Regions from separate parts of the Janthinobacterium sp. SUN176 genome, predicted to be linked through region 1. Evidence: predicted binding sites of a transcription regulator. Region 1 holds the regulator's gene; the other holds the start of a gene.

Region 1 (7,193 bases):
ATGACGGGCATGTGCCAGTCGGCCAGCACCACGTCATACGGTTGCTGCTGCGCCAGGCGTTCGCGGTACAGCTCGATGGCGGCAAAGCCGGAGTCCACTTCGTCGGCCAGCCAGCCCCACGCCTCGATCAGCTTGACGATCAGTTCGCGCGTGGTGCGGTTGTCGTCGGCCACCAGCAGGCGCAGCTGGCCCAGCGCCGGCGTGCGCCGCGTTTCGGCCGGTTGCGCCAGCATTTCGAAGGGCACGCTGAACCAGAAGCGGCTGCCCTTGCCTTCGCTGCTGGCGACGGCGATGTCGCCGCCCATCATGTGGATCAGCTGCTTGCTGATGGCCAGGCCCAGGCCCGTGCCGCCGAAGCGCCGCGTGATGCTCTGGTCGCCCTGGGAAAACGCGGCAAACAGCTGCTGTTGCTGCAGTTCCGTCATGCCGATGCCCGTGTCGCGCACCTCGAAGCGCAGCCAGGCGCGGCCGCTCTCGCTCTCGGCCAGGCTGACGGCCACCACCACTTCGCCGCTCTCCGTGAACTTGATGGCGTTGCCGGCCAGGTTGACGAGGATTTGCTGCAGGCGCTGGGCGTCGCCCACGAGGCGCCGCGGCACGTCGGGCTCGACGGCGATGGCCAGTTCCAGCTCCTTTTCGCCCGCATTCATCGTCATCGTCGTGGCCAGGGTATTCATGACTTCGTCGAGGTCGAATTCGACGGGCGACAATTCCATGCGCCGTGCCTCGATCTTCGAATAGTCGAGCACGTCGTTGAGGATGCCCAGCAGCGACTGGCCCGCCACGCGCACCATGGTCAGATACTTGCGCTGTTCCGTGTCGAGTCTGGTATTGCCCAGCAAATACACCATGCCCAGCACGGCATTGAGGGGCGTGCGGATTTCATGGCTCATGTTGGCCACGAAATCGCTCTTCGCGCGGTTGGCCGCCTCGGCCCGGTCGCGTTCCTGTTCCAGCTCCGCCGCGCGCGATTCGAGTTCCTGCTGCAGACGGTCGCGTTCGCTCATCAGGCCGTTGAACGCTTCCGTCAGTTCGCCGATTTCGTCGCGCTGCTGCACCGGCACGGGCGTGAAGCGGCTGCCGCTGGTGCGCAGGGCTTGCAGGGTGTCGCGCAGGCGCACCAGCGGCGACAGCAGGCGCACGGTGACCCAGCCCAGCACGAAGGCGGCCAGCAGCGAGGCGAGGATGCTCCACAGCACCAGCCGGTACAGCACGCCATCGAACGGTTCGAAGGCATCTTCGACGGGGAGCGAGGCGGCCAGCAGCCAGTTCACGGATTTCAGGCGCTTGAAGCTGTTGACGGCCGTGATGCCGCGGCTGTTGGTGCTGACCATGCTGCCTTCGCCATCTTCCTTCAGCAGCCGGGTGGTCGTCAGGTTGGCGTTCGGCTGGCGCGGTTGCAGCAGCCGGCTGGTATCGGGATGCAGCACGTAGCGCGGCACGGCGCCGCGCGTGAGGATGAAGTAATAGCCGCTCTTGCCGATCTTTTCCGAGCGCAGGCGGCCCAGCAGGTTGTCCTTGTACAGGCGCAGCACGCCGATCACGACGCCGGCCACCTGGCCATCGGCGGCCAGCACGGGCGCCACCATCTGCACGATGGGCATGCCGCTCGACTTGCCCAGCATCGGTTCGGTGATCATGGGCTGGCGCGTGCGCAGGACGGTCTGGAAATACTCGCGCTCGGCGACGTTGATGCCGGCGCGCCCCGCTACTTCCGGCATGTCGGCCACGACGGCGCCATGCGCGTCGAGCACCAGCACGTCATCGAACAGCACCAGCATCGAGCGGCGCGAATAGTATTCGCGCAATTGGGCGGGCCGGGCGATCAATTCCGGCGGCTGCTGCCTGGCCGTCAGGGTGACGATCTGCAGCAGCATGCCCAGCTTGTCGTCGAGTTCGGCGGCGGTGCGGCTGATCAGGGACGATTGCTGGCTCAGCAGTACTCGGGTGAAGTCGTCGCGCATGTGCTGCACCTGGATCATGGTGACCAGCGCGATCATGGCGATCGAGGTCAGGCTGGTGGCCAGCGCGACTTTTGCTTTAATGCCGAGAGGCTTCATGATTTCCTTTTCAGTACCGGGCGGCACAGGCGGCAGATAATGCTGTCAGGAATTTTCCTATCAATGCCCCAGCTTGGCAAGCGCCGCCGCGCAAATTGCCCGCCCCGTACGGGCTTTTGACGATGTTGCCATATAATTAAAGGCTGGACGTCGTTTATTCGCCGAATTTACGGTGAAATTGGCATACGGCAACCCTGTATGCGGCTGTATGCAGTAAACTTGTTGTTGCATTTTCTAAAAGGTACCGACATGACTGAAGCGCTACTCACTCCAACCTTGCCCACCGTGAACGTGGAGGCGTTGCGTGCGCGATGCTCGACCTGCAGCATGCATCAATTGTGCCTGCCGATGGGCCTCGATGTGGGCGACATGGACAGGCTGGATCAGATCATCGGCCGCCGCCGCAAGATCGTGCGCGGCGCCTCGCTGTTCCGTATCGGCGACTCGTTCCAGAACCTGTATGCGATCCGCCTGGGGCATTTCAAGACGTACCAGATCAATCCGGGCGGCGAAGAGCAGGTGACGGGCTTCCAGATGGCGGGTGAACTGCTGGGCATGGACGCCATCAGCGCCGACCGCCACCACTGTAATGCGGTGGCGCTGGAAGACAGCGAAGTGTGTGAAATCCCGTTTTCCAGCCTGGAACAATTGCTGGGCAACATGCCGACCCTGCTGCGCCATTTCCACCGCATGATGAGCCAGGAAATCACGCGCGAGCAAAGCGTCATGTTGCTTTTGGGTAACATGCAGGCGACGCAGCGCTTTGCCGCCTTCATCGTCAACCTGGCGTCGCGCTATGAAGCGCGCGGCTATTCGGGCAGCAATTTCCAGCTGCGCATGTCGCGCGAGGAAATCGGCAACTACCTGGGCCTGACCATCGAGAGCGTCAGCCGCCTGCTGTCGAAGTTCAAGAAGGAAGGCTGGCTGCGCGTCTCGAACCGGGAAATTGAAATCCTGCAGCCGGCCAAGCTGAAAGCCATTACGGCCGGCACGGACGTCTGCAAGTAACAGCACCGTCAAAACCTGCTGCGCGTCGCGCTTTGCGGCTTGCGATGCTCGCTGTGCTATAGCACAGCTGCGCTTCTCAACCACAAATCACTGCCGCTCGCTACGGTTTTCCCGGCGCTGTACGTTATAGCTCTTCATCCGCATGCAGCGCGATGCTGCGCTGCAGGGGCCAGGTCCAGATGCCGGACAGGCGCCACTCGCGTTTGTCGTTTTCCACCAGCACTTGCCAGCGGCTGCGCTCGAGCATCGGCAGCGCTACGGAAAAATTGCCGGCTGCGTCGGGCTGCACCAGCACCTTGATATCCTTTTCCGGCAGGGTCGCATGCGCCAGGTGCAGCTGCAAAGGCGCTTGATAGGCCTTGCCGAAGCTGTGCACGGAACCGGTCAGGCGCGCTGCAGCGACGTCATACGACAGGCGCGTATCCATCGCCAGGTCGCTGGCGATCGTGTCGCGCTTCAAATCCTGGTTGATCGCCTTGCCCTGCTTGTAATAATCGCCCACCACCAGCGCATCGGGCTGCGTAAACGCGATATAGCCCATGAAGCTGCCGACGACCACGGACAGGCCGGGGCCGATCATCAGCAGCCATGGCCAGCGATGCTTGTACCACGGTGCAACGGGTGCTTGCAGTTTCAGACTGTCGGACATGATATTTCTCCTGTTTAATCAGCCAGTCCCCGCATGGGGACCGGCCTTCCTGCAACTTCGTGGCGGCGGCGAGGGCACCCGGTCCCCGTCCGCCTTTCCTTGTTAACGCGGCACGATGAATACCGCGCTTTCACGCACATGCAGCGATGGGTCGTCCAGCGATTGCAATTCGATCGCAATCTTGTTCGAGCCCTTCTCTCCCACGCCGTGCGGCACGCGCAGGCGGATCGGCCAACCCAGCGTTTCCGTCGGCTGCAAGGTCACTTCTTCGCGCGTCAGCAAGGTCAGGCCCGGCAAGCCGGAAGCGCTGATTTTGAAATGCTGGCTTTGCTCCGACGTGTTCATGATCTGCAGGCGGTAGACGTTTTCGATCATGCCGTCTTCCACTTCGCGTCCCATGGAACCGCGGTCGCGGATCACGTCCATTTTCAGAGGCGTGCGCAGGGCCAGCGAAGTACACACGGCGATGATGATCAGGGCCAGGATGGAAGTGTAGATCAAGACGCGCGGGCGCATGGCGCGCTGGCGTATCTGCTTCGAATTGAAGTTGTTTTCCATCGCATGGTCGGTACTGTAGCGTACCAGTCCCCGTGGCCGGTCGACTTTGTCCATCACGCTGTTGCAGGCATCGACGCAAGCGGCGCAACCGATGCATTCATACTGCAGGCCGTTACGGATATCGATGCCGGTCGGACACACCTGCACGCACAGGGTACAGTCGATGCAATCGCCCAGCTTGTCGTTGTTGCCGGCCTTCTTGCTCATGGCGCCACGTGGTTCACCGCGCTTGGCATCGTAGGTGATGATCAGGGTGTCCTGGTCGAACATGGCGCTCTGGAAGCGCGCGTAGGGGCACATGTATTTGCACACCTGCTCGCGCAGCCAGCCCGCGTTGCCGTAGGTTGCCAGACTGTAGAACAAGACCCAGAACCATTCCCAGGGACCGAAGTTCAGCGTGGTCACCGACTGCGCCAGTTCCTTGATCGGCGTGAAGTAGCCGACAAAGGTAAAGCCCGTCCACAGGGCGATGGCGCCCCATACCAGGTGCTTGGCCGTCTTCTTGAACGCCTTGCGCACGGAGGGGCCCTGCTTGTCGAGGGCCATGCGCGCGCTGCGCGTGCCCTCGATGCGGCGTTCGACCCACAGGAAAATTTCCGTGTATACCGTTTGCGGGCAAGAGAACCCGCACCACACCCGCCCGGCAATGGCCGTGACGAGGAACAACAAATACGCACAGATGATCAGCAGGGCCGCCAGATAGATGAAATCCTGGGGCCACAGCACGACGCCGAAAATGTAGAACTTGCGCGTGGTCAAATCGAACAGCAGGGCTTGCCTGCCATTCCAGGTCAACCACGGCAAGCCGTAGAACGCCAGCTGGGTAAGCCATACGCATACCCATCGCCAGGTAGCGTAGCGTCCTTTGGCCTCGCGAGGGTAGATTTGCTCGCGGGCCGCATACATCTTGATGACTTGAGGTTCCATTTTTACTTTGCGGGTGCCTGCGGATTCGACAGGCTCCAGACATACGCCGACAGCACGTGTACCTTGGATTCGCCGAGGAAATCGCTGAAGGCCGGCATGGTGTTGCTGCGTCCCTTGCGTACGGTTTCCATGATGGTGTCGGCGCTGCCGCCGTACAGCCAGGTCTTGTCCGTCAGGTTTGGCGCGCCCAGCATCTGGTTACCCTTGGCATCGGCGCCATGACAGGCCATGCAGGCGCCGAACTTGGCCTTGCCCAGCACGGACTTGACGGGATCCGAGGTCGAGCCGGACAGGCTCAGCACATAATGGGCCACGTTCTCGACATCCTTTTCGGAGCCCAGGGCGGCGCCCATCGGTGGCATTTGCCCATTGCGGCCGTGCATGATGGTGGTCTTGATGATGTCGGGTTCGCCGCCATACAGCCAGTCCTTGTCGGTCAGGTTGGGGAAGCCCTTGTTGCCGCGCGCATCCGAACCGTGGCATTGCGCGCAGTAGGTCAGGAACAGGCGCTGGCCGATGGCTTGCGCCTGCGGATCGGCGGCCACCGTCTTCAAGTCCTGGCTCAGGTACTTGTTGAACAAGGGACCGTAGTCGGCTTCCGCCTTCTTCAGCTCTTCCTCGTACTGGCCCGTCGATTTCCAGCCCAGGCTGCCGGCATAGTTGCCCAGGCCCGGATACAGGAACAGGTACGCCAGGGAGAAGACGATGGTGATGTAGAACAACCACATCCACCAGCGCGGCATCGGCGTATTGAGTTCCTTCAAGTCCTCGTCCCAGACGTGGCCCGTGGTGCCGTCGGCGGGGGCGCCGGCCGGCACTTTCACTTTCGACTGCGAGTACAGCAGCACGCCGCAGCCGATGATGCCCAGCAGGGACAGCACGATGACGTAGATATTCCAGAAGCCGTTGGTAAAGTCAGCCATGGTTATGCTCCTTCGCCAGGGTCGTCTCGGCCTCGGCCGGATAGTCGAGCGCGTCGTCGGCGAACGGCAGGCGTGCCGCCGCGTCGAAGTCGCTGTTGCTGCGGCTGAACGTCCACCACAGGATGCCCACGAACGTCGTAAAGGAAACCACCGTCATGACGCTGCTGGCGCTGTCAAACAGGTTTTCGATTGCCATGCTAATTCCTTGTTTTGATTAATGTACCGAGGCCTTGCAGATAGGCGACCAGGGCGTCTTCTTCCGTCTTGTCCTGCAGCTGCGCGGGGCCGGCGGCGATCTCTTCGTCGCTGTACGGCTGGCCCAGGCGTTTCAGGGCGCGCATCTTCGGCATGATGTCGTCAGGCACCAGCTTGGTCTTCGCCAGCCAGGGGTAGGACGGCATGTTCGACTCGGGCACCACGTCGCGCGGGTTGTTCAAGTGCGTGCGGTGCCATTCGTCGCTGTAGCGCGCGCCCACGCGGGCCAGGTCGGGCCCCGTGCGCTTGGAACCCCACTGGAACGGACGGTCGTAGACGAATTCGCCGGCAACCGAATAGTGGCCATAGCGTTCCGTTTCCGCGCGCAGCGGACGCACCATCTGCGAGTGGCAGTTGTAGCAGCCTTCGCGCACGTAGATGTCGCGGCCCGCCAGGCGCAGCGGCGAGTACGGTTTCAGGCCGGCGACGGGTTCCGTCGTGCTCTTCTGGAAGAACAGGGGAACGATCTCGACGGCGCCGCCGATGCTGATCACCACCGTGACCAGGGCGATCAGCAGCCAGGGGTTTCTTTCAATCCATGCATGTGAAAATTTCATTTGCTTTCGCTCCTATCAGGCGTGCGCCGCGTTCAGTTCCGGAATGCGGGCGACGGGGAGTTTGCTGCCGCGCAGCGTCATCCAGGTGTTGTAGCCCATGATGCACATACCCGACAGGTACAGCAGGCCACCGGCCACGCGCACCACGTAGTACGGATACGTCGCTTTCACGCTCTCGACAAAGGTGTAGGTCAGGGTGCCGTCCGGATTGACCGCGCGCCACATCAGGCCCTGCATCACGCCGGCGATCCACATT
Region 2 (7,193 bases), on a different contig from region 1:
CATTGCCCGCGCCGGCCAGGTTGAAGCGTTCATGGCCGAAACCGTTGGCCGGCACCGACCACGGATACGACGCGGACGCCGTCGTGTGGATCAGCAGCACGCCGGCGGCGCCCTGGCGCAGCGCTTCCTCGTACTTGTAGACCCAGCGGCCGTACCAGGTCAGCGACTTGCCGGCAAAGCGGTTCGGTTCGGCAACGGTCGGCTGCGGGTCGTTGACCATCAGGATGACCATTTTTCCTTTTAAATCAGCACCCTTGAAGTCGTCCCACTGCTCTTCGGGGGCGCGGATGCCGTAGCCGGCGAATACGACGGGCGCGTCGAACGCCACTTTCTGCTGGCCATTCGCCGCGCCAAAGACGATGTCCTGGCCGAAGGCGGGGGACAAGGTCTTGCCGCCCGCGCTGAAGGTCACTGTGCTCGATGGCAATGCCTTGCTGCCGACGATGGTCAGCGCCTGGCGATACGTGCCGTCCGGCAACGGCTGCAAGCCGGCCACGGCCGCCTGCGTTTCCAGGTAGCGCACGGCCAGGTCGCCGCCGCGCTGGCCCGTGCCGCGTCCTTCCAGCAAGTCGTCGGCCAGGAAGGACAGGTGGGCGCGCAGGGGCGCCTCGGCAACGAGCGGTTGGGCGAGGGTAGCCGTGCTGAACAGGCTGGCGGCGAGGACGAAGGGAAAACGCATGACAACTCCAAAAGTGAATACGGGAAAGCAAAGCAGCGGTAATCTTACTCTACCGCAATGCTCTGGCGTAGCGCGCGGCGCGCGCCAGCCGATTGGGGCCACAATGGCTGCTGGTCCACCGACAAGGAGCGTTCCATGACTCGCCCTGACTTGCAATCGAGCAATACCCTGCGTACCGCCGACGGTACCTTGATCTACTACAAGGACTGGGGCAGCGGCCCGCCCGTCGTCTTCAGCCACGGCTGGCCATTGTCGTCCGACGCCTGGGAAGACCAGATGTTCTATCTGGCCTCGCGCGGCTACCGCGTCATCGCGCACGACCGGCGCGGCCATGGCCGTTCCAGCCAGCCGTTCGGCGGCAACGACATGGATACCTATGCCGACGACCTGGCCGCCCTGATCGCCGCGCTGGACTTGACGGGCGCCACCCTCGTCGGCCATTCGACGGGCGGCGGCGAAGTGGCGCGCTACATCGGCCGCCACGGCACGCAGCGCCTGGCCGGCGCCGTGCTGGTGGGCGCCGTGCCGCCGCTGATGCTGCAGACGGCCGATAATCCGCTGGGCTTGCCGCTGTCCGCGTTCGACGCCATCCGCGCAGGCGTGCAGGCCGACCGCAGCCAGTTTTTCCGCGACTTGAGCGAGCCCTTCTATGGCTACAACCGGCCCGGCGCGAAGCCGTCGCAGGGCGTGCGCGACGGTTTCTGGCGGCAAGGCATGCAGTCGGGCATGCCGGCCGCCTACCTGTGCATCAAGCAGTTTTCGGAAACGGATTTCACGGGCGACCTGGCCAGATTCGACGTGCCGACCCTGGTGATCCATGGCGACGATGACCAGATCGTGCCGATCGCCGCCTCGGCGCGCCGCACTGCCGAACTCATCATCGGTAGCAAATTGCTCGTGTATGCGGGCGCGCCGCATGGCCTGGCAACGACGCACAAGGATAGGCTGAACGAGGACTTGCTGGAGTTCTTGCGCACCTGAAGCGAGGGCGGGGGCCGTGACGGCGCGGCGCCCGCCGTAGCTGTTGCCACGCAGAACAGGCGCAGCCGGCATATTGTTGTGTATCGTTTAATGTTGGCAAAATCACGCGCCAAATGCGTGCGGATCGCCGATTTTTCTGGCTTTTTTACGTAGATATGGCGCAAAAAACGGCGTTCTGCGGCATGCAGCCACCCGGTAAGGTCCAGTAAAGAGTAAACTAGCAGATACACTCTTTCGCATTGGGCGATTCGAGCGAACTTGTGAGTGATTTCATGTCTGATACACCAATTTCCTTATTTTCCGACCTTAACCTGAGCGAGCCGCTGATTCGCGCGCTCAAGGATGTCGGTTACGAAACACCGTCGCCTATCCAGGCGGCGACGATTCCATTATTGCTCGCGAACCGCGACGTGCTGGGCCAGGCGCAAACAGGCACGGGTAAGACCGCCGCCTTCGCCTTGCCTATCCTGTCGCGCATCGATCTGAAACAAAGCTCACCCCAAGCCCTGGTCCTGGCACCGACGCGCGAACTGGCCATCCAGGTCGCCGAAGCGTTCCAGGTGTACGCCGCCCACATCCCCGGCTTCCACGTGCTGCCGATCTACGGCGGCCAAAGCTACGGCCCGCAACTGTCGGCCTTGCGCCGCGGCGTGCACGTCGTCGTCGGTACCCCTGGCCGCGTCATCGATCACCTGGACAAGGGTTCGCTCGACCTGTCCAAGCTGAAGACTCTGGTACTCGACGAAGCCGATGAAATGCTGCGCATGGGCTTTATCGACGACGTCGAACGCATCTTGCAAGAAACGCCGGAAGGCCATCAAACGGCCCTGTTCTCGGCCACCATGCCTTCCGTCATCAAGCGCATCGCCACCACCTACCTGGTGAACCCGGCCGAAGTGACGGTGGCCGCCAAGACGGGCACGGCCGACAACATCCGCCAGCGTTACTGGCTGGTGTCGGGCATGCACAAGCTCGACGCGCTGACCCGCATCCTGGAAGCGGAAGCGTTCGACGGCATGATCATCTTCGCCCGCACCAAGCTGGGTACGGAAGAGCTGGCCGGCAAGCTGCAAGCCCGCGGCTTCTCGGCTGCCGCCATCAATGGCGACATCCAGCAAGCCCAGCGCGAGCGCACGATCCAGCAGTTGAAAGACGGCAAGATCGACATTTTGGTCGCAACCGACGTGGCCGCCCGCGGCCTGGACGTCGAGCGCATCAGCCACGTCGTCAACTACGACGTGCCGCACGATCCGGAAAGCTACACCCACCGCATCGGCCGCACGGGCCGCGCCGGCCGCAGCGGCGAAGCGATTTTGTTCATCACCCCGCGTGAAAAGAACTTGCTCAAAGCCATCGAACGCTCGACCCGCCAGCCGATCGGCATGCTGGAACTGCCGACCATCCAGGCCGTCAACGACGTGCGTATCGCCAAGTTCAAGGAACAGATCAGCGAAACCCTGGCCTTGGGCGAATTGGAGCAGTTCCAGTCGCTGATCGAGGATTTCGAACGCGAGCAAAACATTCCCGCCATCGAAATCGCCGCCGCCCTGGCGAAGATGGCGCGTGGCAATGTGCCTTTGTTGCTGGACAAGAACAAGGCGCGCGAGCAAGCCACGTGGCAAGACGACCGTCCTGCGCGCCAAGACCGCTTTGACCGCCCTGAACGCAATGACCGTTTCGAACGCAATGACCGTTTCGAACGCAATGACCGCTTCGACCGCAACGAGCGCAGCGAGCGCCCGGCCTTCCCGAAAAAGGAACGCATCCAGCGTCCGGCCGACGCCGGCATGCAAACCTTCCGCATTGAGGTAGGTCATCAGCATGGCGTGAAGCCGGGCAATATCGTGGGCGCCATCGCCAACGAAGCGGGCATCGATTCGAAAAACATCGGCCGCATCGAGATCTATGACGACTACAGCGTCCTGGACTTGCCAGACAGCATGCCGAAAGAATTGCTGGATCAGCTGAAAACCGTGTGGGTGGCGGGCCAGCAGCTGCGCATCAGCCGCGACGGCGACGCGCCGGACCTGGCGCCGCCAGCCGCACCGCGCAAGCCGTTCGCCGCCAAGTCCGCGCCAGCGTTCAAGGATGCGCCGGCGGACGCGGGCGAAGTTGCCCCGCGCGCGCCGAAGAAGGAACGTCCACGCCCGGGCGTGACGGCGTACCGCATCGAAGTGGGCCGTGAGCACGCCGTTACGCCAAGCAACATCGTCGGCGCCATCGCCAACGAAGCGAACCTGGAAGCCAAGCATATCGGCCGCATCGATATCTTTGACAACTACAGCGTGCTGGACTTGCCGGAAGGCATGCCGCCGGAAATCCTCGACCACCTGAAATCGGTTGTCGTTTCTGGTCAGAAACTGCGCATCAGCCTGGACGATGGCACGACGGAGCGCAAGCCTGCGCCGCCGCGTCCGAAGTCGCCGCCACGTAAAACGTACAAGTAAGCCATTCCCACGGGCGCTCCGGCGCCTGTGTCGCGGATTGGAGACACATCCCCCACTGGCGCATTCGCGCCAGTTTTTATTTTCCCTCAAGAAATAAACATGGTTGCCGCGTTATGGTTGGCGGCAGGTATTGCCATCTGCCGGCAATGGCCACCGCTCCTTTGCATATTTTTATCGGTGCAAACGCCATATTTATTACCTGCTGCATCGATACATAATTTTTTATTAATTATTGTATATGCACGCAATTTAAATTTTGCATTTCAATAAAATCAATTGAGTTGAATCAAAGTAAATCCTAAAATATAAATAAATTGACTTTTATTAAATTGTTTGACTGGCGTCACTGTCGCCGAGGCGATATATCATGGGTGCTTGATGTGGTATATTGTTTTTATGTTTTTGTTATGCTAGTTGAAAAAAAATAGAGGAGCGACGATGCGGGTCAATACGCCTATCACGCAAAATGAATACGTATTAAATGAAGGCATGACGATTGTTTCCACCACGGATTTACAGGGAAACATCAATTACGCCAATCAGTATTTCATTGAAGTCAGCGGTTTTTCAGAAATGGAACTGCTGGGTGCGCCACAGAATATCCTGCGCCATCCCGATATGCCGGCCGAAGCGTTTGCCGACCTGTGGGACACCATCAAGACGGGCATGCCCTGGACCGGCATGGTCAAGAACCGCTGCAAGAATGGCGATTTCTATTGGGTCTTCGCCAACATCACGCCCGTCATCGAAAGCGGCCGCCCGATCGGCTATATGTCCGTGCGCACCAAGCCCACGCGCGAGCAGATCAACGAAGCGGCAGCCCTGTATAAAAGTTTTAAAGACGGCAATAGCGCCAACCTGGCGATCCGCAATGGCCGCGTCGTGCGCCAGGGCTGGGCCGCCAAGCTGGCCGAATGGCGCAAGTTGAGCCTGTCGCAAGACCTGGCCCTGCATTGCATCGTCTTCGGCGTGGTGCTGGCCATCCTCGGCTGCGCCGTGTGGAATATCGACGGTGACACGAGCACGGCCACGCGCAGCTGGCTCAGCGGTGCCGCCGCCGCCGCCGTGGCGCTGATGCTGTATTTCTGGGCCCATCTGCACAATTCCCTCGTCGCCCCGCTGGGCGACGCCATCACGGTAGCGCGCAAGATGGCCGGCGGCGACTTGACGGGCGTCATCGACAAGGTGCGCGACGATGACATGGGTCAATTGATGGCGGCCTTGCGCCAGACCAACATCAACTTGCACAGCATCATCGGCGACGTGCGCGCCAACTTCGAGGATATCCGCATCACCACGGCAGAAATTGCCACGGGCAATATGGACTTGTCCAGCCGCACGGAATCGCAGGCGTCCAGCCTCGAGCAGACGGCGGCCAGCATGGAAGAACTGACGTCGACCGTGCAAAACAGCGCCGACCATGTGGCCACGGCCAACGACCTGGCGGCGCAAGCGTCCACCGTGGCGGCCAAGGGCGGCACCATCGTCAGCGAAGTGGTCACCACGATGGATGAGATCAGCTCGTCGTCGCGCAAGATTCTCGACATTATCGGCTTGATCGACGGCATCGCCTTCCAGACGAATATCCTCGCCTTGAACGCGGCCGTGGAAGCGGCTCGCGCGGGCGAGCACGGCCGCGGCTTCGCCGTCGTGGCCGGCGAAGTGCGCAGCCTGGCGCAGCGTTCGGCAACGGCCGCGAAAGAAGTGAAAAACCTGATCGACCATTCGATTGCCACCGTGAACGCGGGCAGCGTGCTGACCAGCAATGCGGGCGCCACCATGGCGGAAGTGATCGCCTCGGTAGCCCGCGTGACGGAAGTGATGGACGAGATTTCCTCGACCACGCGCGAGCAGAACCAGGGCATCGGGCAAGTCAACCAGGCCGTCATCCACATGGATGGCATCACGCAGCAGAATGCGGCGCTGGTGGAGCAGGCGGCTGCGGCCGCGACTAACCTGGCGCAGCGCACCGACAGCGTGGCCCAGTCGATCGGCATTTTCAAGCTGAAGGCGTCGCCCAAGCGCAAGGTTGCCGGCGTGGGCCGCAGCGTGGGCGCGGGCGTCGCGTCGCGGGCCTTGCTGAAGGCACGATAAGCATGTCAGTCCCGCCAGCGCCATGCTGGCGGGAATCACTTCCGTACCTGATACACCTCGCCGCCGCGCACCTGCTTCACCACCCCATCCCCGCCAAACAGAATCACATATTCCCCCTGCGCGCCCGAGGCCGCCGGATAGGTGTACATCCACACTTCCTTGCCGCTGTCGAAACGGATGGACGTGCTGTCGCCCAGTGCGGCGCGCACCTGTTCGCGCGTGCTGTTGCCCACTTGCACCGTCTGTTCCAGGGTGGCGTAGGGCACATTTTTGCTTGCTTGCAAGGCGCGCGTGCCGGAGCAGGCGGCCAGCAGCGTCAACAAGATCAGCGAAAGCCACTTCATGGCGCCACCTCGTCCATGTAAGTAAATTCCAGCAGGGTGTCGTCCGGCCAGTTGCTATCCCACAAGGGCGCGTAATACGTGCGGTCAAGCAAGACCTGGCAATCGCAATAGGGCAGCGAGGCGGGCGTTTGCTCGCCGCCCGCGTACAGCATGGTGAACGGCAGCGCCAGGCGGCGCTCGCCGTGCACGAGGGTCACGCCGAACAGGGGACGGTCCGTGAAGAACAGATAATTGCCATCCGGCTCGGAACACACTTTATCTGTGCTGTAGAGCATGCTGGATAGCCAGGCGATGATTTGCGGGTCGTTCGAGATCAGGCCGGAATCCATGCCGGCGCGGCATTCCAGGCGCAAGTCGCCCAGGCGCCGCATGCCGGGCGGCAAGCCGGGCGTGATGACTTGCGCGCGCCAGCTCATGGTGGTGGCCTTGCGGTTGGCCAGCAGCACGGCGTCTTCGCGCGCCGCTTGCGCATTGCGCACGGGGGCAAAGCTGTTGTCCTCGGCCAAGGGCAAGGGGATGCTGACCGTGTCGCCGGCGATGCGCAACTGCACGCCCTGCATGTCCACGCCGGGCTGGCGCGGCAGCAAGCGGAAGCGCAGCACGGCCTGCGGCGCCAGCGCATGGTCGCGCTCGAAGCGGTCCACGCCC

What was found. The regulator FNR, encoded in region 1, switches genes on or off when oxygen is low (the NO sensors DNR and NnrR bind a similar motif). The targets are predictions, from matches to a motif close to TTGATNNNNATCAA.
Region 2: a site for FNR is predicted at 4,384-4,397, ahead of O3299_RS23840 (PAS domain-containing methyl-accepting chemotaxis protein). Genes of this name have one in related genera too.

Annotation. Positions count from the first base shown of each region.
Region 1 is NZ_JAPWIA010000002.1:65,186-72,378, reverse strand. It holds gene O3299_RS19635 (response regulator) at 1-2,060, opposite strand, end outside; gene fnr (fumarate/nitrate reduction transcriptional regulator Fnr) at 2,310-3,068, shown strand; gene O3299_RS19625 (FixH family protein) at 3,193-3,717, opposite strand; gene ccoG (cytochrome c oxidase accessory protein CcoG) at 3,820-5,202, opposite strand; gene ccoP (cytochrome-c oxidase, cbb3-type subunit III) at 5,205-6,125, opposite strand; gene O3299_RS19610 (cbb3-type cytochrome c oxidase subunit 3) at 6,118-6,321, opposite strand; gene ccoO (cytochrome-c oxidase, cbb3-type subunit II) at 6,323-6,937, opposite strand; gene ccoN (cytochrome-c oxidase, cbb3-type subunit I) at 6,953-7,193, opposite strand, start outside.
Region 2 is NZ_JAPWIA010000004.1:214,832-222,024, forward strand. It holds gene O3299_RS23825 (M28 family peptidase) at 1-679, opposite strand, end outside; gene O3299_RS23830 (alpha/beta fold hydrolase) at 815-1,660, shown strand; gene O3299_RS23835 (DEAD/DEAH box helicase) at 1,933-4,107, shown strand; gene O3299_RS23840 (PAS domain-containing methyl-accepting chemotaxis protein) at 4,546-6,201, shown strand; gene bamE (outer membrane protein assembly factor BamE) at 6,237-6,545, opposite strand; gene O3299_RS23850 (hypothetical protein) at 6,542-7,193, opposite strand, start outside.